2 regions of the Pseudomonas sp. HY7a-MNA-CIBAN-0227 genome follow, and region 1 is predicted to be linked to the other one. Evidence: predicted binding sites of a transcription regulator. Region 1 holds the regulator's gene; the other holds the start of a gene.

Region 1 (11,841 bases):
GCTCGGCGCCAACGGTACCGGCAAGACCACCTTGCTCAAGCTGATGCTCAACGGCCTTCAACCGACCAGCGGTAAAGTGGAAGAGGGCACGCGCATCGACGTAGCCTACTTCGACCAGTTGCGTCACCAGTTGGACCTAGAGAAAACCGTGATCGACAACGTCGCCGAAGGTCGCGACTTTATCGATATCGACGGCCAGAGCCGCCACGTGCTGAGCTACCTGGGCGACTTCCTGTTCAGCCCGCAACGTGCACGTACGCCGGTCAAGGCATTGTCTGGCGGTGAGCGTGCGCGCCTGCTGTTGGCCAAGCTGTTCAGCAAACCGGCCAACCTGCTGGTGCTCGATGAACCGACCAACGACCTGGACGTGGAAACCCTGGAGCTGCTGGAAGAGGTCTTGTTGACTTTCAACGGCACCGTGCTGATGGTCAGTCACGATCGGGCATTCCTCGACAACGTGGTCACCAGCACCCTGGTCTTTGAAGGTGAAGGCAAGGTTCGCGAATACGTCGGTGGTTATCAGGACTGGCTGCGTCAGGGCGGCTCGCCGCGCCTGCTGGGCGTGACCGAAAGCAAATCCGGCAAGGCTGACCTGGCTTCGGCCGTGGTGACGCCGGCTGCCGCTGCTCCTGCAGAAGCACCGGTGGCAAAGAAGAAGCTCAGCTACAAGCTGCAGCGCGAGCTGGAAGCGTTGCCGGGTGATATCGACGCCAAGGAAAAGCAGATTGCTGGCGTCGAGGCCGAAATGGCTGACGCGAGTTTCTATCAGCGTCCTGCGGCTGAAACCGCCAAGGTCATTGCTTCCCTTGAGCAGTTGCAGGCTGAGTTGGACGTATTGGTTGAGCGTTGGGCCGAGCTGGATGCCTGATTGATTCTGCGGTAATAAAAAAACCCGGCGTGCACTTAGGTGAACGCCGGGTTTTTTGTAGGAACTAGTTTGCTCGTGATGCTCGTTAACGATAACGCGGGGTGCCTGGCACGGTGAGGTGCTCTCAGGTTTTTCGCGAGCAAGCTCGCTCCTACACTGCTTTGATCAGTCTCACTGCCAGCACATCACATGGCGCGCCATGCAGCACATCATTGGCGGTGGAGCCCAGCAGCAAGGCCAGGCCATGACGGCCATGGCTGCCGACCACAATCAGGTCACAGCCTTGTTCCTTGGCCAGGTGATGGATTTCCTGGCGCGGCTGGCCGTAGGTCAGGTGGCTCTGATCTTTTTTCAGTGCCGGATACTTGGCAATCAATCGCTCAAGACGTTCTTTGGCTTGATCGAACTGTTGTTGTTGCAATTGTGAAAGGTCCATCGGTACATCGCCGCCAAAGGCCATGGCCATGGGTTCGACGATATGCACCAGGGACAGCTTGACGGTGTCGCCGGCAAGTTCAACGGCGCGTTTGATCACCGGATCGCACTCTTCGGTCAGATCCACAGCGACCAGAATATGTTGGTAGGGCATGAAGAGTTCCTCCAAAGGAAAGCGATAAGTTCAGTATGGCTGGTTTCAAGCGGATGGGCTTGCGTCAGGTCAAATCCGCTCATCAAGAATTCGGGAGTACACATATGACGGTCTGGATAGTGGTGTCAATCCTTGCGGTGGTTTTGAGCCCTCTGGCATGGCTGCGTCCATCGCGTCATTCGAGTGGACGCATGGCCCTGCGCATGGAGGCACGCCGCATTGGCCTGGCCATGCAACTGGCGCCCCAGGATTGGCCGCACTGGCTCAAGCAGGAGCCGCCGAGCCCGTGTGCGCAGTATCACCGGCCACGGCGCGGCAGCCGGCCTTCGATCTGGAGCTATTGGCAGTTGGAGCCGGGTGTGTGGGTCAACCAGTGGCAGGAAGTCTGCGTTGACGAGAAATTGTTGCCACATTTTGCGACGCTGCCCGACAACGTCTACAAGGTGGAGGCGGATGCGCAGATGATCACTTTGTACTGGGGTGAGAAGGGTGAGATGAGTGTTTTGCAGGACATTACTGCGTTGCTCAAGGCGCTGGCCTGAGGGGCGGTATGTTTTCGCGGGCAATAAAAAGCCCGATATCAACATCGGGCGGGGTTGGCCAGGCAGGCCGGAAACTCTTCAATGCTGGCTTTCATTTCACGCCGGATACTCATCCAAGCGTTCATGTGATCTTGCTAAGGTTGCCGCTAGCGTAGCTACTGACGCCAGTCTGTACAGGCCTTCGCACGTATTTTCTTATTATTGATTGCGTGAATGGTTCGCCATCCATCCGCCTGCAACTTGCCCTCATGGTTCTGAAATGACTGAAAAGTCGCGTTTTTCAGGCCCTTTCGGGCGATTGACAATTGTCGGAATTTGGATGAAGGTGGCGTACCCAAATCAAACGGGCGTATGAATTGAGCGTTTGTATTAGCGAGCGCTTCTACAGAATCCCGACTATCGCGTTGGCGGGTGTGCCTGGCGAATTGGCGTTAGCATCGACGGTAACGTCAATGCTGAAGCTTGTGCCTGCGTCCGACGTGTACTGTTCAGCTTCCATATCGTGGAGATCAGTTGATGATTTACGAAGGTAAAGCCATCACGGTTAAGGCTCTTGAAAGTGGCATCGTCGAATTGAAATTCGACCTCAAGGGTGAGTCCGTCAACAAGTTCAACCGTCTAACCCTGAACGAACTGCGTCAGGCCGTAGACGCCATCAAAGCAGATGCTTCGGTCAAGGGCGTGATCGTTTCCAGCGGCAAGGACGTGTTTATCGTCGGCGCTGACATCACCGAATTCGTCGAGAGCTTCAAGCTGCCCGATGCCGAGCTTGTGGCTGGCAACCTCGAAGCCAACAAGATTTTCAGCGATTTCGAAGACCTCAACGTACCGACCGTTGCCGCGATCAATGGCATCGCCCTGGGCGGCGGTCTGGAAATGTGCCTGGCTGCGGACTACCGCGTCATGGCCACGACCGCGAAAATCGGTCTGCCGGAAGTCAAGCTGGGCATCTACCCAGGCTTTGGCGGTACCGTGCGCCTGCCGCGCATCATCGGTGCCGACAACGCCATCGAATGGATCGCCGCTGGCAAGGAAAACCGTGCTGAAGACGCGCTGAAAGTCGGCGCCGTCGATGCCGTGGTTGCTCCCGAGAAGCTGGCCGAAGCTGCACTGAGCCTGATCAAAGGCGCCATCAGCGGCGAATTTGACTACAAGGCCAAGCGTCAGCCGAAGCTGGAAAAACTCAAGCTCAACGCTATCGAGCAAATGATGTCGTTCGAAACCGCCAAGGGTTTCGTCGCTGGCCAAGCCGGCCCGAACTACCCGGCGCCGGTTGAAGCCATCAAGACTATCCAGAAAGCCGCGAACTTCGGTCGCGACAAGGCGCTGGAAATCGAAGCCGCAGGTTTCGTCAAACTGGCCAAGACCTCTGCCGCGCAGAGCTTGATCGGTCTGTTCCTGAACGATCAGGAACTGAAGAAAAAGGCCAAGGTCTACGACGAAATCGCCAAGGACGTGAAACAGGCTGCCGTACTCGGCGCCGGTATCATGGGTGGCGGTATCGCCTATCAGTCGGCGTCCAAAGGCACGCCGATCCTGATGAAAGACATCAACGAGCACGGTATCGAGCAGGGTCTGGCAGAAGCCGCGAAACTGCTGGTGGGCCGCGTTGATAAAGGTCGCATGACTGCAGCCAAGATGGCCGAAGTGCTCAACGGCATTCGTCCGACCCTGTCCTACGGTGATTTCGGCCACGTCGACCTGGTGGTCGAAGCGGTTGTCGAGAACCCGAAGGTCAAGCAGGCGGTACTGGCTGAAGTCGAGGCCCATGTCGGTGAAGACACCATCCTGGCTTCCAACACCTCGACCATTTCCATCACATTGCTGGCCAAGGCCCTCAAGCGTCCGGAAAACTTCGTCGGCATGCACTTCTTCAACCCGGTGCACATGATGCCGCTGGTGGAAGTGATCCGTGGCGAGAAGTCCAGTGAGCTGGCCGTTGCCACCACCGTGGCCTACGCCAAGAAAATGGGCAAGAACCCAATCGTCGTCAATGACTGCCCGGGCTTTTTGGTCAACCGTGTGCTGTTCCCGTACTTCGGCGGTTTCGCCAAGTTGGTCAGCGCTGGTGTGGACTTCGTCCGTATCGACAAGGTCATGGAAAAATTCGGCTGGCCAATGGGCCCGGCGTACCTGATGGACGTGGTCGGTATCGACACCGGCCACCACGGTCGCGACGTAATGGCTGAAGGCTTCCCGGACCGCATGAAAGACGACCGTCGTTCGGCCATCGATGCGCTCTACGAAGCCAAGCGCCTGGGCCAGAAGAATGGCAAGGGCTTCTACGCCTACGAAACCGACAAGCGCGGCAAGCAGAAGAAAGTCGCCGATCCGTCGGTGCTGGAAGTGCTCAAGCCGATCGTCTACGAACAGCGTGAAGTGTCCGACGAGGACATCATCAACTGGATGATGATCGCTCTGTGCCTGGAAACCGTGCGCTGCCTGGAAGACGGCATTGTCGAAACCGCTGCCGAAGCTGACATGGGTCTGGTCTACGGTATTGGTTTCCCTCCATTCCGTGGCGGTGCGCTGCGTTACATCGATTCGATCGGTGTGGCCGAGTTCGTTGCCCTGGCTGATCAGTACGCTGATTTGGGCCCGCTGTACCACCCGACTGCGAAGCTACGTGAGATGGCCAAAAACGGCCAGAGCTTCTTCGGTTAAGCGCCCAAACGACTAGAGCGAGAATATTTATGAGCTTGAATCCAAGAGACGTCGTGATTGTCGACTTCGGTCGCACTCCAATGGGCCGCTCCAAGGGCGGCATGCACCGCAACACCCGCGCCGAAGACATGTCGGCGCACCTGATCAGCAAGTTGCTGGAGCGCAACGTCAAGGTCGATCCGAGCGAAGTCGAAGACGTGATCTGGGGCTGTGTGAACCAGACCCTGGAGCAGGGCTGGAACATCGCGCGCATGGTGTCGCTGATGACACCGATCCCGCACACTGCTGCTGCCCAGACCGTCAGCCGCCTGTGTGGCTCGTCCATGAGTGCCTTGCACACTGCCGCGCAAGCGATCATGACCGGCAACGGTGATGTATTTGTGGTGGGTGGCGTCGAGCACATGGGCCACGTCAGCATGATGCACGGTGTCGATCCGAATCCGCACATGTCCCTCTACGCGGCGAAAGCCTCGGGCATGATGGGCTTGACCGCAGAAATGCTCGGCAAGATGCACGGCATCACCCGTGAGGCCCAGGACGCATTCGGCGTGCGCTCCCACCAGCTCGCCCACAAGGCGACCCTGGAAGGCAAGTTCAAGGATGAAATCATCCCGATGAACGGCTACGACGAGAACGGTTTCCTGAAACTGTTTGACTACGACGAAACCATTCGTCCGGACACCACCCTGGAAAGCCTGGCGGCCCTCAAGCCTGCCTTCAATCCCAAGGGCGGCACCGTGACAGCCGGTACTTCGTCGCAGATCACTGACGGTGCTTCGTGCATGATCGTGATGTCGGCCCAGCGTGCCCAGGACCTGGGTATTCAGCCGATGGCAGTGATTCGTTCGATGGCAGTGGCAGGTGTGGACCCGGCGATCATGGGCTATGGTCCAGTACCGGCCACACAAAAAGCACTGAAGCGCGCGGGCCTAACTATCTCCGACATCGACTTCTTCGAACTCAACGAAGCTTTCGCCGCACAGGCCCTGCCAGTGCTGAAAGATTTGAAAGTGCTCGACAAGATGAACGAGAAGGTTAACCTGCACGGCGGCGCGATTGCCCTGGGTCACCCATTCGGTTGCTCTGGCGCGCGAATCTCCGGCACGTTGCTTAACGTGATGAAGCAAAATGGCGGCAACCTCGGGGTAGCCACCATGTGCATTGGTCTCGGCCAAGGCATCTCCACCGTCTTCGAACGTATCTAAACGTTGTGTTGACGGAAGCCGGGGCCAAGTGCCCCGGTTTTTTGTTTTTTGGAAGTTTTTGTATTTTTTTTTAACAAGTTTTGTAAGAGCGCCAGAGCATGAAAGTCGAACCCGGGCTCTACCAGCATTATAAAGGTCCGCAGTACCGCGTTTTTAATGTTGCGCGGCATTCCGAGACCGAAGAAGAAGTGGTGTTTTACCAAGCACTGTATGGCGATTACGGCTTTTGGGTGCGTCCCTTGAGCATGTTCCTGGAGACCGTCGAAGTTGACGGCGAGCAGGTCCCGCGCTTTGCTTTGATCCAGGTCGAACCGAGCCTTTTTTCAGCGCAATAAAGGCAGGCCGCGCGCAATGCTGCGCTTGACCTCACCTTGTTGCCACTATATATAGCGTTGCCGCGTCAGGCGCCAACCGCCTTTCACTTCTCGAATTCAGGAATTTTCCGATCCATGGGCAAATCGCTGGTCATTGTGGAATCCCCGGCTAAGGCCAAGACCATCAACAAGTACTTGGGTAACGAGTACGTGGTGAAGTCGAGTATCGGCCATATCCGAGACCTGCCCACCAGCGGTTCGGCTAGCGCCAGCAAGGAGCCTGCCGCCAAGCGCGGCAAGGCGGCTGCGGGCGAAGGTCCGGTACTAACGCCTAAAGAGAAAGCGCGCAAGCAGCTGGTCTCGCGCATGGGTGTCGATCCCGACCATGGCTGGAAAGCCCAGTACGAGATCCTCCCGGGCAAGGAAAAGGTCATCGAAGAGCTGCGCCGGCTCGCCAAGGATGCTGACATCATCTATCTCGCAACCGACTTGGATCGCGAGGGGGAAGCCATTGCCTGGCACCTGCGCGAAGCCATCGGTGGTGATGACAGCCGCTACAAGCGCGTGGTGTTTAACGAAATCACCAAGAAGGCGATTCAGGAAGCCTTCTCCAAGCCGGGCGAACTGGACATCGATCGGGTCAACGCTCAACAGGCCCGTCGTTTCCTCGACCGCGTCGTGGGTTACATGGTCTCGCCACTGCTGTGGGCGAAGATCGCCCGTGGTCTGTCCGCCGGCCGTGTGCAATCGGTAGCGGTGAAGCTGGTGGTGGAGCGTGAGCGCGAGATTCGTGCGTTCAACCCTGAAGAATACTGGGAAATCCATGCTGATCTCGGCAGCGCCAAGGGCGCAACCGTGCGCTTTGACGTGGCCCGCGAGAAAGGCGAGGCCTTCAAGCCGCTCAACGAAGCCCAGGCCATGGCCGCGCTGGAGAAGCTCAAGGCTTCCAGCTACAGCATCGTCAAGCGTGAAGACAAGCCCACCAGCAGCAAGCCTTCGGCGCCGTTCATCACCTCCACCTTGCAGCAGGCCGCGAGCAACCGGCTGGGCTTCGGCGTGAAGAAGACGATGATGATGGCCCAGCGTCTGTATGAAGCGGGCTACATCACCTATATGCGTACCGACTCCACCAACCTGTCGTTGGATGCAGTCGCGATGGCGCGTACTTATATTGAAGGCGAGTTCGGCAAGAAGTACCTGCCGGAAAACCCGAACGTCTACAGCAGCAAGGAAGGCGCACAAGAGGCTCACGAGGCGATTCGTCCGTCTGACGCCAACACCGAGCCAAGCAAACTGACTGGCATGGAACGTGACGCTGAGCGCCTCTACGAGTTGATCTGGCGACAGTTCCTGGCCTGCCAGATGCTGCCGGCACAATACCTGTCGACCACCGTCAGCGTCGCCGCTGGGGACTTCGAGTTGCGGGCCAAGGGCCGCATCCTCAAGTTCGATGGCTACACCCGCGTCATGCCGCAAATCGCCAAGCCGGGCGACGACGACGTGCTGCCGGACATGGCTCAGGGCGACGTGATGAAGCTGATCAAGCTTGATCCGACCCAGCACTTCACCAAGCCGCCGGCCCGTTATTCGGAAGCCAGCCTGGTGAAAGAGATGGAAAAACGCGGTATCGGTCGTCCTTCGACCTACGCGGCGATCATCTCCACCATCCAGGACCGTGGCTACGTGGCCCTGCATAACCGTCGTTTCTATTCGGAAAAGATGGGCGACATCGTTACCGAGCGTCTATCCGAGAGCTTCTCCAACCTGATGGACTACGGCTTCACCGCCGGTATGGAAGAGAACCTCGATGACGTTGCCCAGGGCGAACGCGACTGGAAAAACGTACTCGACGAGTTCTACGGTGACTTCAAGAAGAAACTGGAAGTCGCCGAAAGCGCTGAGAATGGCATGCGCGCCAACCAGCCGGTGATGACGGACATTGCGTGCCTCACCTGTGGGCGGCCGATGCAGATTCGTACTGCGTCCACCGGTGTATTCCTCGGTTGCTCGGGCTACAGCCTGCCGCCGAAAGAGCGTTGCAAGGCCACTGTCAACCTAGTGCCGGGTGACGAGATCGCTGCCGATGACGAGGGTGAATCTGAATCCCTGGTACTGCGCGGCAAGCACCGTTGCCCGATCTGCAGTACGGCGATGGACGCCTACCTGTTGGACGAGAAGCATAAGCTGCATATCTGCGGTAACAATCCGGATTGCAACGGCTACGAGATCGAGGAAGGTAGCTACCGTATCAAGGGCTACGAAGGCCCGAGCCTGGAATGCGACAAGTGCGGCAGCGAGATGCAGCTCAAGACGGGCCGTTTCGGCAAGTTCTTCGGTTGCACCAACCCGACCTGCAAGAACACCCGCAAACTGCTCAAAAGCGGTGATGCGGCGCCGCCGAAGATGGACCCGGTGAAGATGCCTGAACTCAAGTGCCAGAAGGTCAACGACACCTACATCCTGCGCGACGGTGCTTCTGGTTTGTTCCTGGCAGCCAGCCAGTTCCCGAAAAACCGTGAGACTCGCGCGCCACTGGTGATCGAGATCGTGCCCCACAAGGACGAGATCGATCCGAAGTACCACTTCCTCTGCGAAGCTCCGAAGAAAGATCCCGACGGTCGTCCGGCTGTGATCCGCTACAGCCGCAAGACCAAGGAGCAGTACGTACAGACCGAAGTCGAGGGCAAGCCTACCGGCTGGAAAGCGTTCTACGACGGTGGCAAGTGGAAGGTCGAGGACAAGCGTCAAGGCGCTTGATTCGGTTTGTAGGAGCGAGCTTGCTCGCGAAGGTCGTTAACGATAACGCGGGCATTCTGGCTAAACGCGTTATTCTTGAATTCTTCGCGAGCAAGCTCGCTCCTACACAGCCAGTATTACGCCTTATTCGTTGTGGAGACTGCCTTCATGGCCAACGAACTCTATACCCGTACCAACCAGAAAATTTACTTCGCGGGTTTGTCCCTGGAAGCCCTTGGCCGTGCGGAGGAGGGCAAGGAGATGAACGCTATCGCGCTGGTGCAGGCGGGGCGTGAATCGGCGTTGTTTCACCTTTATGGTGCGTTGCTGGGCTTGTGCCATGAAATCGCCGGGTTCTACCGCTTGCCTCAAGCCGGTGCGCCACGGGCCGAGATGATCCTGACCCGCGAAGTGCTGGAGTCCATGGCGATCCCGGAGTTGGCCGAACTGGTGGAAATGGCACAGAGCCCGGACAGTTGGCTGGCGCGTTTGTTGGTGGCCCATGCGGCGATGTTCCAGCCGCCACGGGTGCCGCACAAGCCCAAGGGCGATGTGACCCAACCGCTGATCGTGGCGGTGAGCCTGGAGGAGGGCCCGGCGCCGCTGAGCAGGGTAGAGCTGGAAAGCTGGCGCCAGGAACTGAAGAAACTGGCAATTCGGTTTCGGGATGGGCTTAACGAGTGCTAAGTCGCGCGCGCTCGATAGATCAATGATCACTCAATGTGAAAGCGGGCTTGTTGTGACGAGCCCGCTCGCCACAACAAGCCCGCTTGCCACAAGACTGATATAATCCCGGCCTTTCGTGGAGAACAGACTTTTATGCCAACTTCCTTTCTGGAAATTGTTGAATTGCCCGACGGCCGAATTGAGCTGCGCAGGGCTGAGGACGAGGGTTCTCTGGTGACTTTGGACTTCTCCGAGGACGCGAAGGCGTTCCTGCAAGGCCAGTACGTGGAAGTGGCAAAAGCCATGTTGAGCGTCGGTGTGCAGATGGCCGGGCGCCTGGCTGAAGGCGAGCCGGAGAAAGACGACGGCCCACGGATTCTTCACTGAGTCCGTCTGTCGGTTTTTTTTGGTGTGAGTCAAAGTTACAGACCGGCTTCTCAATCCTGGAGAAGCCTGGCGTCCATCGCAGGCACTGGCTGAAAGTCAGAGCTGCAATCGGACGGTCTTTCGTGCTTGCAGCGGTAACGCTTTGCGCGTGAACACCGGCTTTATCCAAGTCGAATATTCAAACTCTGTGCGTCGCCCGTGCGTGCTGCACTGATCAACTGTTGCCTGGCTGTTGTGCTCAGCGGGTTCAGCCAACTGACCACGGTGTGGCTTCGCCCCAGGCGTAAAGCTTCGCAAGTTAATTGCTGGGCGCTTTGAGTGCCCCGTGGTTGCAGCAGCAGGATACGCTCGCGATTCAGACCGGCGTCCCGTAACCAGGCCTGGGTCAGGCTTGAGGGCGGGGCGATCAAGGTCAGCCAGCGGGCGTCCTGTTCCTCGCTCAGTTCGCGAAGAATGGGGGCCAGCAGGCTCAGGCAGTTCCCGGCAGCGCCGCGCAACGACAATTCACTGAATGCCTCGGGTTCGGTGATCCAGGGTGACTCGACCGCTTCCTTGAGAATCGGCGCAAGGGGCTGGGCCATCATGAAGGCCTCAAACAACGGCAGTTGTGTGTGTTGCGGTGCGTGTGGAAACTGCATGATGCCTCCGTTAGCGGCGAATAACGCCGACACTCAAGCCTTCGATCACCAGATCCTGGTCTTTGAGGTTCACTTCAATGGGGGCGAACTCAGGGTTTTCGGCCAGGAGCCAGACCTTGCTGCCTTCACGCTTGAAGCGTTTTACCGTGACTTCATCACCGATGCGGGCGACGACGATCTGGCCATTACGGGCTTCGCGAGTGGTATGGACGGCCAACAAGTCACCGTCAAAAATACCGACATCCTTCATGCTCATGCCATGAACCCGCAGCAGATAGTCAGCGCGAGGGTGGAAGAATGTCGGGTTGATGTTGCAGGATTCTTCGACGTGCTGTTGGGCCAGGATCGGCGCACCGGCAGCAACACGGCCAATGATCGGCAGCGTCGATTCGTCGGCCTTGGCCTCGAAACCAGGGATGCGGATGCCTCTTGAAGCGCCTGGCGTCATCTCGATCGCGCCTTTGCGGGCGAGGGCCTTCAGGTGTTCTTCAGCGGCATTGGGTGACTTGAATCCCAGCTCCAGCGCAATTTCAGCCCGTGTCGGCGGATAACCGTTGTCGTCGAGGCAGCGCTTGATAAAAGCCAGAATCTCAGCTTGGCGTGGCGTCAGTTTTAGCATGTTGATCGCTCTGTCTTTTTATACAGTGACTGGGATTATATACAGTGAACTGCGCTTGGCAATCATCGTTTTTATTAACTCCGCTGGACGGTCATCCATCAGCCGTATAACGCTCCAGCGACAGCGCTGCCTACAGGCCCCGCCAGATGTGATTAAATAGTGATGAAATAGCTGACTGCTCAGCCGGAAAGCGGACCCGCAGGCTTGACAATACATAAGGTGAAACGTATGTTTCAAACAAGTGTTTGTCAGGCGGAGTAGCCATGGCCCAGTCGGAAACCGTTGAACGCATTCTCGATGCTGCCGAGCAGCTGTTCGCGGAAAAAGGATTTGCTGAAACCTCATTGCGGCTGATCACCAGCAAAGCCGGGGTCAACCTGGCGGCGGTGAACTATCATTTCGGCTCGAAAAAAGCCCTGATCCAGGCGGTGTTCTCGCGGTTCCTGGGGCCGTTCTGCGCCAGCCTTGATCGTGAACTGGAGCGCCGCCAGGCCAAGGCAGATCACAAGCCAAGCCTGGAAGACCTGCTGGAAATTCTCGTCGAGCAAGCGCTGGTGGTCCAGCCACGCAGCGGCAACGACCTATCGATCTTCATGCGCCTGCTGGGCCTGGC
Region 2 (11,841 bases), on a different contig from region 1:
CCCAAGTTGATCAGATCACGGGCCACGCCTGCAACCAGCGGCTTGTCATCATCACGCACGCTGATGAAGGCAGTACCGCCGGTCGGCAGCACTTCGCTCGCGCCCATCTGGGCCTTGGCGAACGCTTCACCGAAGGTGTCGCCCACACCCATCACTTCACCGGTAGACTTCATCTCTGGGCCCAGGATCGGGTCCACTCCAGGGAATTTGGCGAATGGGAACACCGCCTCTTTCACACTGTAGAAGTTCGGAATGATTTCCTTGGTGAAGCCGATTTCCTTCAAGGTCTTACCGGCCATCACACGTGCGGCAATCATTGCCAGGGAAACACCGATGCACTTGGAAACAAACGGCACGGTACGGGAAGCACGCGGGTTGACTTCGATGACGTAGATGTCTTCGCCTTGCAGCGCCAACTGTACGTTCATCAGACCTACCACACCCAACTCCAGGGCCATTTTCTTGACCTGTTCGCGCATCTCGTCCTGGATGTGCGATGGCAGCGAATACGGCGGCAGCGAGCAAGCGGAGTCACCCGAGTGAACACCCGCTTGTTCGATGTGCTGCATGATCGCGCCGATCACTACGTCGGTACCGTCGCAGATCGCATCCACGTCCATTTCGATGGCGCAGTTGAGGAAGTGGTCCAGCAGCACCGGGCTGTCGTTGGAGACTTTCACCGCATCGCGCAGGTAACGCTTGAGCTCTTCTTCCTCGTAGACGATTTCCATCGCCCGGCCGCCCAGTACGTAGGACGGACGCACCACCAGCGGGTAACCGATCTTGCTGGCTGCACGGATGGCTTCGTCTTCGCTGCGCACGGTGGAGTTTGGCGGTTGACGCAAGTTCAGGCGCTCGACCATCTGCTGGAAGCGCTCACGGTCTTCGGCACGGTCAATGGCGTCAGGGCTGGTGCCGATGATCGGTACGCCGGCCTCTTCCAGGGCACGAGCCAATTTCAGCGGGGTTTGGCCGCCGTACTGGACGATCACGCCTTTTGGCTTCTCTACCCGAACGATTTCCAGCACGTCTTCCAGGGTCACTGGTTCAAAGTACAGGCGATCCGAGGTGTCGTAGTCAGTGGAAACGGTTTCAGGGTTGCAGTTGACCATGATGGTCTCGTAACCGTCTGCGCGCAGGGCCAGTGCCGCGTGTACGCAGCAGTAATCGAACTCGATGCCCTGACCGATACGGTTGGGACCACCGCCAAGGATCATGATCTTGTCGCGGCCCGACGGTGCGGCTTCGCACTCTTCCTCGTACGTCGAGTAGAGATAAGCGGTGTCGGTGGCAAACTCGGCGGCGCAGGTGTCAACGCGCTTATAGACCGGGTACACCTCAAGCTTGTGACGGTGGCGACGCAGGCTTTTCTCGGTGACGCCCAGCAGCTTGGCCAGGCGCATATCGGAGAAGCCCTTGCGCTTGAGCTTGTACATCATGTCGCGGTCGATGCTGGCCAGACCCAGGGTCTTGACCTTCTCTTCGTCCTTGATCAGGTCTTCGATCTGTACCAGGAACCACGGGTCGATCATGTTCATGCCGAAGATCTCTTCGACGGTCATGCCGGCGCGGAAGGCATCAGCCACGTACCAGATACGCTCGGCGCCCGGCACGGTCAGCTCACGCTTGAGCACGCTCATACTTTCCGGATTGCTCAGGTCGAGCTTCTCGTCCAGGCCGCAAACGCCCACTTCCAGGCCGCGCAGGGCTTTCTGCAGGGACTCCTGGAAGGTCCGACCGATGGCCATGACTTCACCCACCGACTTCATCTGAGTGGTCAGGCGGGCGTCGGCTTTCGGGAATTTTTCGAAGGCAAAACGCGGTAGCTTGGTCACAACATAGTCGATGGACGGCTCGAAGGACGCCGGGGTCTTGCCGCCGGTGATGTCGTTCGACAGCTCGTCCAGGGTATAACCCACAGCCAGCTTGGCCGCGATCTTGGCAATCGGGAAGCCAGTGGCTTTCGACGCCAGGGCCGAAGAGCGCGAAACACGCGGATTCATCTCGATCACGACCATACGGCCGGTGTTCGGGCAGATACCGAACTGAACGTTGGAGCCACCAGTTTCCACGCCGATCTCACGCAGTACCGCCAGGGAGGCATTACGCAGGATCTGGTATTCCTTGTCGGTCAGGGTTTGTGCAGGAGCCACGGTGATCGAATCACCAGTGTGCACACCCATCGGGTCAAAGTTTTCAATGGAGCAAACGATGATGCAGTTGTCCTTTTTGTCGCGGACAACCTCCATCTCGTATTCTTTCCAGCCGATCAAGGATTCGTCGATCAGCAGCTCTTTGGTCGGCGACAGGTCCAGACCACGAGCGCAGATTTCTTCGAACTCTTCACGGTTGTAAGCGATACCGCCACCGGTACCGCCCATGGTGAAGGACGGACGGATGATGCACGGGAAGCCAAGCTTCTCGAGGACCACGTTGGCCTCTTCCATGTTGTGGGCGATACCCGAGCGCGGGCAATCAAGGCCGATGGACTTCATCGCCTTGTCGAAACGCGACCGGTCTTCAGCCTTGTCGATGGTGTCGGCATTGGCGCCGATCATCTCTACGCCGAACTTTTCCAGAACGCCTTCGCGCTCCAGGTCCAGGGCGCAGTTCAGTGCAGTCTGGCCGCCCATGGTTGGCAGCAGTGCGTCCGGACGCTCTTTTTCGATAATCTTGGCAACGGTCTGCCACTTGATCGGCTCGATATAGGTGGCGTCGGCCATGTCCGGATCGGTCATGATGGTGGCTGGGTTGGAGTTCACCAGGATGACGCGGTAACCCTCCTCGCGCAGGGCTTTACAGGCCTGGGCGCCGGAGTAGTCGAATTCGCAGGCCTGGCCGATCACGATCGGGCCAGCGCCGAGAATCAGGATGCTTTTTATGTCTGTACGTTTTGGCATGGGTTTGTCACTCAAATCCGCAGGTCAGTCGGCAAGCCGTCTTGAACAATCCTTGAAGAGCCTGAGGGGGCCGCCGGTTTCCCGTGCCGCCCTCAGGCCACTCATTTAGCGTCGCTTGGCCATCTCATTGATGAAACGGTCGAACAGCGGCGCTACGTCGTTCGGGCCTGGGCTTGCTTCAGGGTGGCCCTGGAAGCTGAACGCGCTCTTGTCTGTGCGCTCGATACCTTGCAGGGAGCCGTCGAACAGCGACTTGTGAATCGCTCGGACGTTGCCCGGCAAGGTCGCTTCATCCACCGCAAAACCGTGGTTCTGGCTGGTGATCATGACGACGCCGGTATCCAGGTCCTGCACCGGGTGGTTGGCACCGTGATGGCCGTGGCCCATTTTCAGGGTCTTGGCACCGGAGGCCAGAGCCAACAGCTGGTGACCCAGGCAAATGCCGAATACCGGAATCTCGGTCTCCAACACGTCCTTGATGGCCTGAATCGCATAGTCGCAAGGCTCCGGGTCACCCGGGCCGTTGGACAGGAACACACCGTCCGGCTGCAAGGCCAGTACGTCGCTGGCCGGGGTTTGCGCCGGCACCACGGTCACGCGGCAACCGCGCTCGACCAGCATGCGCAAGATGTTGTGCTTGATACCGTAGTCGTAAGCCACTACGTGATACGGCAGCTCGGAGGCTTCGATGGTGGCATGGCTGTCGGTCTTCAAGTCCCAGACAGTGGAGCGCCACTCGTACTTTTCCTTAGTACTGACAACTTTCGCCAGGTCCATGCCTTTCAGGCCAGGGAAACCTTGCGCCGCGGCAATCGCTGCTGCTTCGGAAATATTGTCACCGGCCATGATGCAGCCGCTCTGCGAGCCTTTTTCACGCAGGATGCGTGTCAGGCGACGCGTATCAATACCTGCGATGGCCACTACGTTGTTGGCTTTCAGGTAATCGGACAGGGACATCGTGCTACGCCAGTTGCTCGCAACCAGTGGCAGGTCACGAATAACCAGACCGGCCGACCAGACACGATCAGACTCGGCATCTTGCGGCGTAGTGCCGGTATTACCGATGTGCGGATAGGTCAGGGTAACGATCTGTTGGGCGTAGGAAGGATCGGTAAGGATTTCCTGATAGCCGGTCATGGCGGTGTTGAACACCACCTCTCCAACGGTCTGACCGTCGGCTCCAATGGCTTCGCCGCGAAAAATGCTGCCATCAGCAAGGGCGAGTATGGCTGGCTTAGTCAAGAAGACCTCCCGTAAATAAAGCCTGAAAGGGCGATCGCAGGTTGCAAAAAAGCGGAGTGACGTATGGACACGTCACCCCGCTTCTTCACTGAATTATTCTGCGCGCTTTTAGTGGACACACTAAAGCTGTAGCTTACAGAAAAAGGCTTTTTTGGTCCACCGCTAATGAGCCTTAAAGGCAGGGGAATGCGACAGGACATCGCTTAGCGGGTAAAAACAGGGCCCAAGGTTAATGCCTGAGCCCTGTTTTAGCTACTGCTTAACGCAGTTCAAGCACATCTTGCATGTCGTACAGGCCAGGCTCACGACCGTCCAACCACAACGCCGCACGCACCGCACCCTTGGCGAAAGTCATACGACTGGAAGCCTTGTGCGTGATCTCAAGGCGCTCACCCTCTGCCGCGAACAACACCGTGTGATCACCCACCACATCACCGCCGCGAACGGTAGCAAAGCCGATGGTTTCACGATCGCGCACGCCGGTATGGCCTTCGCGGCCATACACCGCCACTTTCGAAAGATCACGGCCCAGCGCATCGGCGATCACTTCACCCATGCGCATCGCCGTACCCGACGGCGCATCGACCTTGTGCCGGTGATGAGCTTCGATAATTTCGATGTCCGCATCATCACCCAACACACGAGCTGCCATGTCGAGCAACTTCAGCGACAGATTGACACCAACACTGAAGTTGGCAGCAAACACAATCGGGATATCCTTACCCGCTGCAACCAACAGCTGCTTTTGCTCGGCATTCAAGCCGGTGGTGCCAATGACCATGGCCTTGCCCGCCTTGCGGCAGAACGCCAGGTTTTTCAGCATCACCTCTGGAAGCGTGAAATCGATCAACACATCGAACTCATCAATAACCTTTTCCAGGCTACCGGACAACGACACACCGATCCTGCCCAGCGATGCCAACTCACCGGCATCGGCGCCGATCAGTGTGCTGTCCGGCCGAACGATCGCCGCCGTCAGACCCGACAGAGGCGAGCGCTGCTGCACCGCCTCAACCAGGTTCTTGCCCATGCGTCCGGCCGCGCCCATCACAGCTATACGTCGCATACTCACGTCCTTACAGGTCGCCGAAGAAGCGCTTCACGCCTTCAAACCAGCCAGCAGTCTTGGGCGAATGAGTGTCATCGCCCGCCAGGGAACTGCGCAACTCTTCCAGCAGCTCGCGCTGACGACGACCGAGGTTGACCGGCGTCTCTACCGCCACACGACACATCAAGTCGCCAGCACCACCACCGCGCACCGGCGCAACGCCTTTGCCACGGATACGGAACTGCTTGCCGGTCTGCGTACCCTCGGGAATTTTGAGTTTGACCCGACCATCCAGTGTCGGAATCTCCAACTCACCACCCAGAGCCGCATCGACGAAGCTGATCGGCACTTCACAAAACAGATGTTTACCGTCGCGCTGGAAGATAGCGTGCTCACGCACATTGATCACCACGTACAGGTCGCCCGCGGGACCACCTTGCGCGCCCGCCTCACCCTCACCCGACAGGCGAATGCGGTCACCGGTATCAACACCCGATGGCACTTTCACCGAAAGGGTCTTGTACTCTTCGACACGGCCTTCACCGTGGCAGGAGTCGCACGGATCGGAAATGATCTTGCCCTGGCCATGGCAGCGCGGGCAGGTTTGCTGCACCGAGAAGAAGCCTTGCTGCATGCGAACCTGACCGATACCACCACAGGTCGGGCAAGTGATCGGCGAGGAGCCTTTCTTGGCGCCCGCACCGTCGCACGACTTGCAGTTGACCAGTGTCGGCACACGGATATTGACGCTGGTGCCACGCACTGCTTCTTCGAGGTTCAGCTCAAGGGTGTAGCGCAGGTCGCTACCACGCTGGGCACCGCCACGCTGACCGCCACGACCACCACCAAAGAAGTCACTGAACACGTCGCCGAAAATATCGGAGAAGTTCTGGCCGCCAAAACCGGCACCGCCGCCACCCATGCTTGGATCAACGCCAGCGTGGCCATACTGATCGTAGGCCGCCCGCTTGTTTGGATCACACAGGCACTCGTAGGCCTCGTTGGCCTCTTTGAACAAATCTTCGGATTCTTTGTTATCCGGATTACGGTCCGGGTGGTGCTTCATCGCCAGGCGACGGTAAGCCTTTTTCAGGTCCGCCTCGCTGGAACCGCGCTCCACACCCAACACTATGTAATAGTCACGCTTTGCCATAAGTCTTTGCACTCTTAAGGACGTTCGGCAAACCCCTCCTGAGCCTCGCCAAACTCGTTGAGCCCCAATACAGGCCCGGACCCAACTCACGTCAATTCAACGATCCTGGTCTTAAATGTTTTCAGCCAGGAACCCAGCCAAAAAAGCGGCGACTGTCGCTCGGAAAGCAGGAGCATCCCCGATCACACCGCCAGCATCCGAACGCTGTCGCATGCTGTAAAAATTCGCGTGCCCCAGACACGCCAACGCGGGAGCAAGCTCCCGCGCGGCGACATCCTACCAGTCACCGCCTGAAAGCGGTCAACCGGCCGACCAACTTACTGCTTACTTGTTTTCTTTGACTTCTTCGAACTCGGCATCGACAACATCGTCGTGCTTGGCTTCAGGCTCTGCTTGCTGCGCAGCGCCATCAGCCGGCTGGCCTTGCTCGGCATACATCTTCTGAGCCACTGGCGCGGAGACCTTTGACAGTTCCTCAACCTTGGCTTCGATAGCTGCCTTGTCGTCGCCTTTTACGGCGGCTTCCAGGGCAACTACAGCAGCTTCGATCGCAGTTTTCTCTTCGCCAGTCACTTTGTCGCCAGCATCAGCGACCATTTTGCGAGTCGAGTGAACCAGTGCATCACCCTGGTTACGGGCAGCTGCCAGCTCTTCGAACTTGCGATCTTCCTCGGCGTTGGTTTCAGCATCGCGAATCATCTGCTGAATTTCTTCCTCGGACAGACCGGAGTTGGCCTTGATCACGATCGACTGAGTCTTGCCGGTGGCCTTGTCTTTGGCGCCTACGTGCAGAATGCCGTTAGCGTCGATATCGAAGGTCACTTCAATTTGTGGCACGCCACGTGGTGCTGGTGGAATCTCGGCCAGGTCGAACTTGCCCAGGGATTTGTTCTGACCAGCTTGCTTACGCTCGCCTTGCAGCACGTGAATGGTCACAGCGCCCTGGTTGTCGTCGGCAGTCGAGAACACTTGCGATTTTTTGGTAGGAATCGTGGTGTTTTTCTCGATCAGCGCAGTCATCACGCCGCCCATGGTTTCGATACCCAGGGTCAACGGGCTTACGTCCAGCAGCAGAACGTCTTTCACGTCGCCGGCCAATACCGCGCCCTGGATGGCAGCACCCATGGCAACCGCTTCGTCCGGGTTGACGTCTTTACGCGCTTCTTTACCGAAGAACTCAGTCACCAGCTTCTGAACCAGTGGCATACGGGTCTGACCGCCGACCAGGATCACATCGTCGATCTTGCCAACTTCGATACCCGAGTCTTTCAGAGCAATGCGGCAAGGCTCGATGGTGCGTTGAACCAGGTCTTCAACCAGCGATTCCAGCTTGGCGCGGGAAATCTTCACGTTCAAGTGCTTAGGACCGGTGGCGTCTGCAGTGATGTACGGCAGGTTCACGTCAGTCTGCAGGCTCGAAGACAGTTCGATCTTGGCCTTCTCAGCAGCTTCCTTCAGGCGCTGCATCGCCAGCGGGTCACCCTTGAGGTTCATGCCGCTTTCTTTCTTGAATTCGTCAACGAGGTAGTCGATCAGACGAATGTCGAAGTCTTCACCACCCAGGAACGTGTCACCGTTGGTGGCCAACACTTCGAACTGGTGCTCGCCGTCGACTTCAGCGATTTCGATCACGGAAACGTCGAAAGTACCGCCACCCAGGTCATAAACGATCACAGTATGGTCGCCCCGAGCCTTGTCCATACCGTAAGCCAGAGCGGCCGCGGTTGGTTCGTTGATGATACGTTTTACGTCCAGACCAGCAATACGGCCGGCATCTTTGGTCGCCTGACGCTGACTGTCATTGAAGTAGGCCGGAACGGTAATGACCGCTTCAGTCACTGCTTCACCGAGGTAGTCTTCGGCGGTCTTTTTCATCTTTTTCAAGATTTCAGCCGAGATTTGTGGCGGCGACATTTTCTGGCCGTTTACTTCAACCCAGGCGTCACCGTTGTCAGCCTTGGCGATTTTGTAAGGGACCATCTTGATGTCTTTCTGTACGACTTCTTCGTCGAACTTACGACCGATCAGACGCTTCACCGCGTACAGGGTGTTATGCGGATTGGTCACAGCCTGACGCTTGGCAGACTGGCCCACCAGGATTTCGCCGTCGCTGGCATAGGCCACGATGGACGGAGTGGTGCGCGCGCCTTCGGCGTTTTCAATAACTTTGGATACGCCGTTTTCCAGCACGGAGACGCAGGAGTTGGTAGTCCCCAGGTCGATACCGATAATTTTGCCCATGATTTACTCTCCCGAAACTTTGGATTTGGTTGCCGCAGCAGTGGTGGCTAACTGCGGTAGCACTTAAACGCTTGACTTATAAATGGGGGCCTTGCGGCTAATTTCAAGCTTGCTCATCAATCGAAGGTGCAACCGGTGCAGGAGCCTTGCTCACCACCACCATCGCCGGACGCAACAAGCGACCGTTGAGCTGATAACCCTTCTGAAACACCTTCAATACGCTGCCAGGCTCAACATCTGCGCTTTCCTGCATCGCCATTGCCTGGTGATGCTCAGCGTTGAACGGCTCACCGCCTTGCGGATCGATGGCTTCCAACTGATAACGCTTCAGGGTGTCCTGGAACATTTTCAGGGTCAGTTCGATCCCTTCACGCATGGGGCGGATGTTTTCATCGTCCGGGCTGGACAACTCCAGGCCACGCTCCAGGCTGTCGATGATCGGCAACAGATCCCCGGCAAATTTTTCCAGAGCAAACTTGTGGGCTTTTTCTACATCCTGCTCAGCGCGACGGCGGACGTTCTGCAGATCGGCCGCAACACGCAAAGCCTGATCCTGAGCGCCTGCCAGTTGCTCTTCGAGCACTTGCACACGAGCCGCCAGGTCTTCACCCGATGCTTGCGAGGCCTGGTTGGCGTCTAGATTTTGCGTATCCAGCGTCTGTTCGTCAGCCATAGATTTCTCCTTTCAAAATCGTGCGCGAACTCGACTCGCGCTTCTGTTCCGGTATATGGGGCCACAATTTTCAGGTTCAAGGGCACGAATGTCTTTGGCATGTCTTGGATCAATTTCCCCGACTCATTCCTTGATGCAATAAAAAACACCTATCACCAAGTGAATCGAGCTAAGCGGCAGGATTGTCAGCCAAGAACAAAACACTGTATAAATAACCATACCTTAAGCTTGGGAGCGGCCGTCATGCTGGTGCACCTGTCTGTACACAACTACGCCATCGTTGAGCACCTGGATCTTGAACTGGATCGCGGGATGAGCGTAATCACAGGCGAAACCGGCGCCGGCAAGTCGATCATGCTTGATGCCCTGGGTCTCACCCTGGGCGATCGCGCCGACAGCGGCGTGGTTCGTCCAGGCGCCGACAAAACCGACATTCTCGCGACCTTTGACCTGGCGGATATCCCGGAAGCCGGCGCCTGGCTTGCCGAGCGCGATCTTGATAGCGATGGCCCATGCATCCTGCGCCGCGTGATCACCGCCGAAGGGCGCTCACGCGGCTATATCAACGGCACGCCCTGCCCTCTTGGCGACTTGAAAGCCCTGGGCGAGTTGCTGATTGACATCCACAGCCAGCATGAACACCAGTCCCTGCTGAAAACCGACACCCACCGCCGCCTTCTCGACGAATACGCTGGCGCAACCGACCTTGCGCGCCAAGTGCAATTGGCCGCACAGCGCTGGCGCCAGACCCGCCAGGAGCTGGAACGCCTCTCCAACTCCGGCGACGAGCAGCGCGCCCGCCACCAATTGCTCAGCTATCAGCTGGAAGAACTGGAAAGCCTGGGGCTGGGCGACACAGAGCTGGAGCAACTGGAGCAAGAGCACAAGAATCTGACCAATGCAGAAACCCTGCTGGGTATTTGCCGACAAGTGGTCGAGCAGTGCAGCGAGAGCGATTCCGGAAATGTGCTTAACGCACTGACCGCCAGCCTCAATCGCCTGTCGAGCGTGAACAATTCCTCCGGCTCGCTGAATGAAGCCACGACCCTGCTGACCAGCGCGCAGATTCAGGTGGAAGAGGCCGTGGGTGAGCTGAACCGGTTCCTTGACCATTTCGACGCCGACCCAGCGCGCCTGCAAGAGATAGAAGAGCGCCTGGACACTATCTACACACTGGCGCGCAAGCATCGAATCCAGCCAACCGAAGTGGCGACCATGCAGCAGAAGCTGCTGGATGAAATCGAAACACTAAATGCCAACGATGAATCCATCGAACGCCTGGCGGACGAACTGGCCTCCTTCGCACGTCATTATCAAGAGAAAGCCCGTGAACTGAGCGATCTGCGGCATCAGGCGGCCACCGGCCTGGCCTGCGCGGTGGAGCAGGAGATTCAACGCCTGGGCATGCCTGGCGGGCGCTTCACCATTGAACTGCACGCCAATACCAGTAATGAATTGCTGCCCAATGGCCTGGAGCAGGTGGAGCTACTGGTTAGCGCAAACCCTGGCCAACCGTTGAAAGCGCTGGCAAAGGTCGCATCCGGTGGCGAGCTATCGCGGATCAGCCTGGCGATCCAGGTCATTACCGCTCAGACCTCACGGGTTCCGACACTGGTATTCGACGAGGTGGACGTGGGGATCGGCGGGCCGACAGCCGAAATTGTCGGCCAACTTCTGCGCCGGCTGGGTGATCGCGGGCAAGTATTGACCGTTACCCACTTGCCACAGGTGGCTGCGCAAGGGCATCAGCACCTGTTTGTACATAAGGTGCGAGGCAGCGACGCAACCCATACTGCCGTGTCCAAGCTGAACAAGACCGAGCGGGTGGAAGAGGTGGCGCGCATGCTCGGCGGTATCGACCTGACCAAGGAATCCCTGGCCCACGCGAAAAAAATGGTCGTTACCGCGAAGGCCTGAGCCAAGCCTTACAGACCATTTCCCTCCCGACACAAAGCACGAAGGCGACCCTAAGGTCGCCTTCGATCGTTTCGCAAAGCGAATCTGCGTAGTTTTCTTACTTTTTCTTACGGATGTACAGAACCAAATTGTGATCCACCAATTCGACTCCGTGCGCCTCGGCGATAGCATTCTGGAGCTTCTCGATTTCCGGGCTGACGAATTCGACAACTTCGCCAGTTTCCACATCGACCATATGGTCGTGGTGGCCGCTGTCAGCCAATTCGAATACTGCATGACCGCCGTCGAAATTATGACGAACTACCAGCCCTGCGGCTTCAAACTGGGTCAGTACACGGTAAACCGTGGCCAGGCCGACATCCTCGTTAGACTCCATGAGCGCCTTGTAAACATCCTCAGCACTCATGTGGCGCTGCTCAGCAGAATCGAGCATTTGTAGAATTTTGACCCGTGGCAGGGTCACTTTAAGGCCGGCTTTACGAAGTTCGCTATTTTCAACCATGGTCAGCTTTCTCGCGGATGCTGCTTCGCAGCTTCTCTTAATACGGGTATGATCGGCGTTTACGTTGTCCCAGCCAAGATAGTGGAAGTCGCCCACCGATGCAAAACACCAAGCTCTTGCTAACCAGTTTCACCTTTGTGGGACTGCTCGCACTCGCCGGTTGTT

Evidence for each region. Region 1 encodes LexA, which represses DNA repair genes until DNA is damaged. Its sites were predicted from a motif close to CTGTNTNNNNANACAG; they were not measured.
Region 2: recN (DNA repair protein RecN) is a predicted target of LexA. The motif match lies at 9,461-9,476, and genes of this name have one in related genera.

Annotation. Positions count from the first base shown of each region.
Region 1 is NZ_JBEOPT010000006.1:223,597-235,437, forward strand. Features, by position in the region: gene AAEZ06_RS12875 (ATP-binding cassette domain-containing protein) at 1-868, shown strand, start outside; gene AAEZ06_RS12880 (universal stress protein) at 1,020-1,457, opposite strand; gene AAEZ06_RS12885 (hypothetical protein) at 1,562-1,999, shown strand; gene fadB (fatty acid oxidation complex subunit alpha FadB) at 2,516-4,663, shown strand; gene fadA (acetyl-CoA C-acyltransferase FadA) at 4,693-5,868, shown strand; gene AAEZ06_RS12900 (DUF1653 domain-containing protein) at 5,967-6,203, shown strand; gene topA (type I DNA topoisomerase) at 6,318-8,939, shown strand; gene AAEZ06_RS12910 (DUF6586 family protein) at 9,087-9,605, shown strand; gene AAEZ06_RS12915 (hypothetical protein) at 9,738-9,971, shown strand; gene sulA (SOS-induced cell division inhibitor SulA) at 10,133-10,609, opposite strand; gene lexA (transcriptional repressor LexA) at 10,620-11,228, opposite strand; gene AAEZ06_RS12930 (TetR/AcrR family transcriptional regulator) at 11,492-11,841, shown strand, end outside.
Region 2 is NZ_JBEOPT010000016.1:51,623-63,463, reverse strand. Features, by position in the region: gene carB (carbamoyl-phosphate synthase large subunit) at 1-2,900, opposite strand, end outside; gene carA (glutamine-hydrolyzing carbamoyl-phosphate synthase small subunit) at 3,006-4,142, opposite strand; gene dapB (4-hydroxy-tetrahydrodipicolinate reductase) at 4,402-5,208, opposite strand; gene dnaJ (molecular chaperone DnaJ) at 5,219-6,343, opposite strand; gene dnaK (molecular chaperone DnaK) at 6,668-8,584, opposite strand; gene grpE (nucleotide exchange factor GrpE) at 8,688-9,257, opposite strand; gene recN (DNA repair protein RecN) at 9,501-11,174, shown strand; gene fur (ferric iron uptake transcriptional regulator) at 11,272-11,676, opposite strand; gene AAEZ06_RS22275 (outer membrane protein assembly factor BamE) at 11,775-11,841, shown strand, end outside.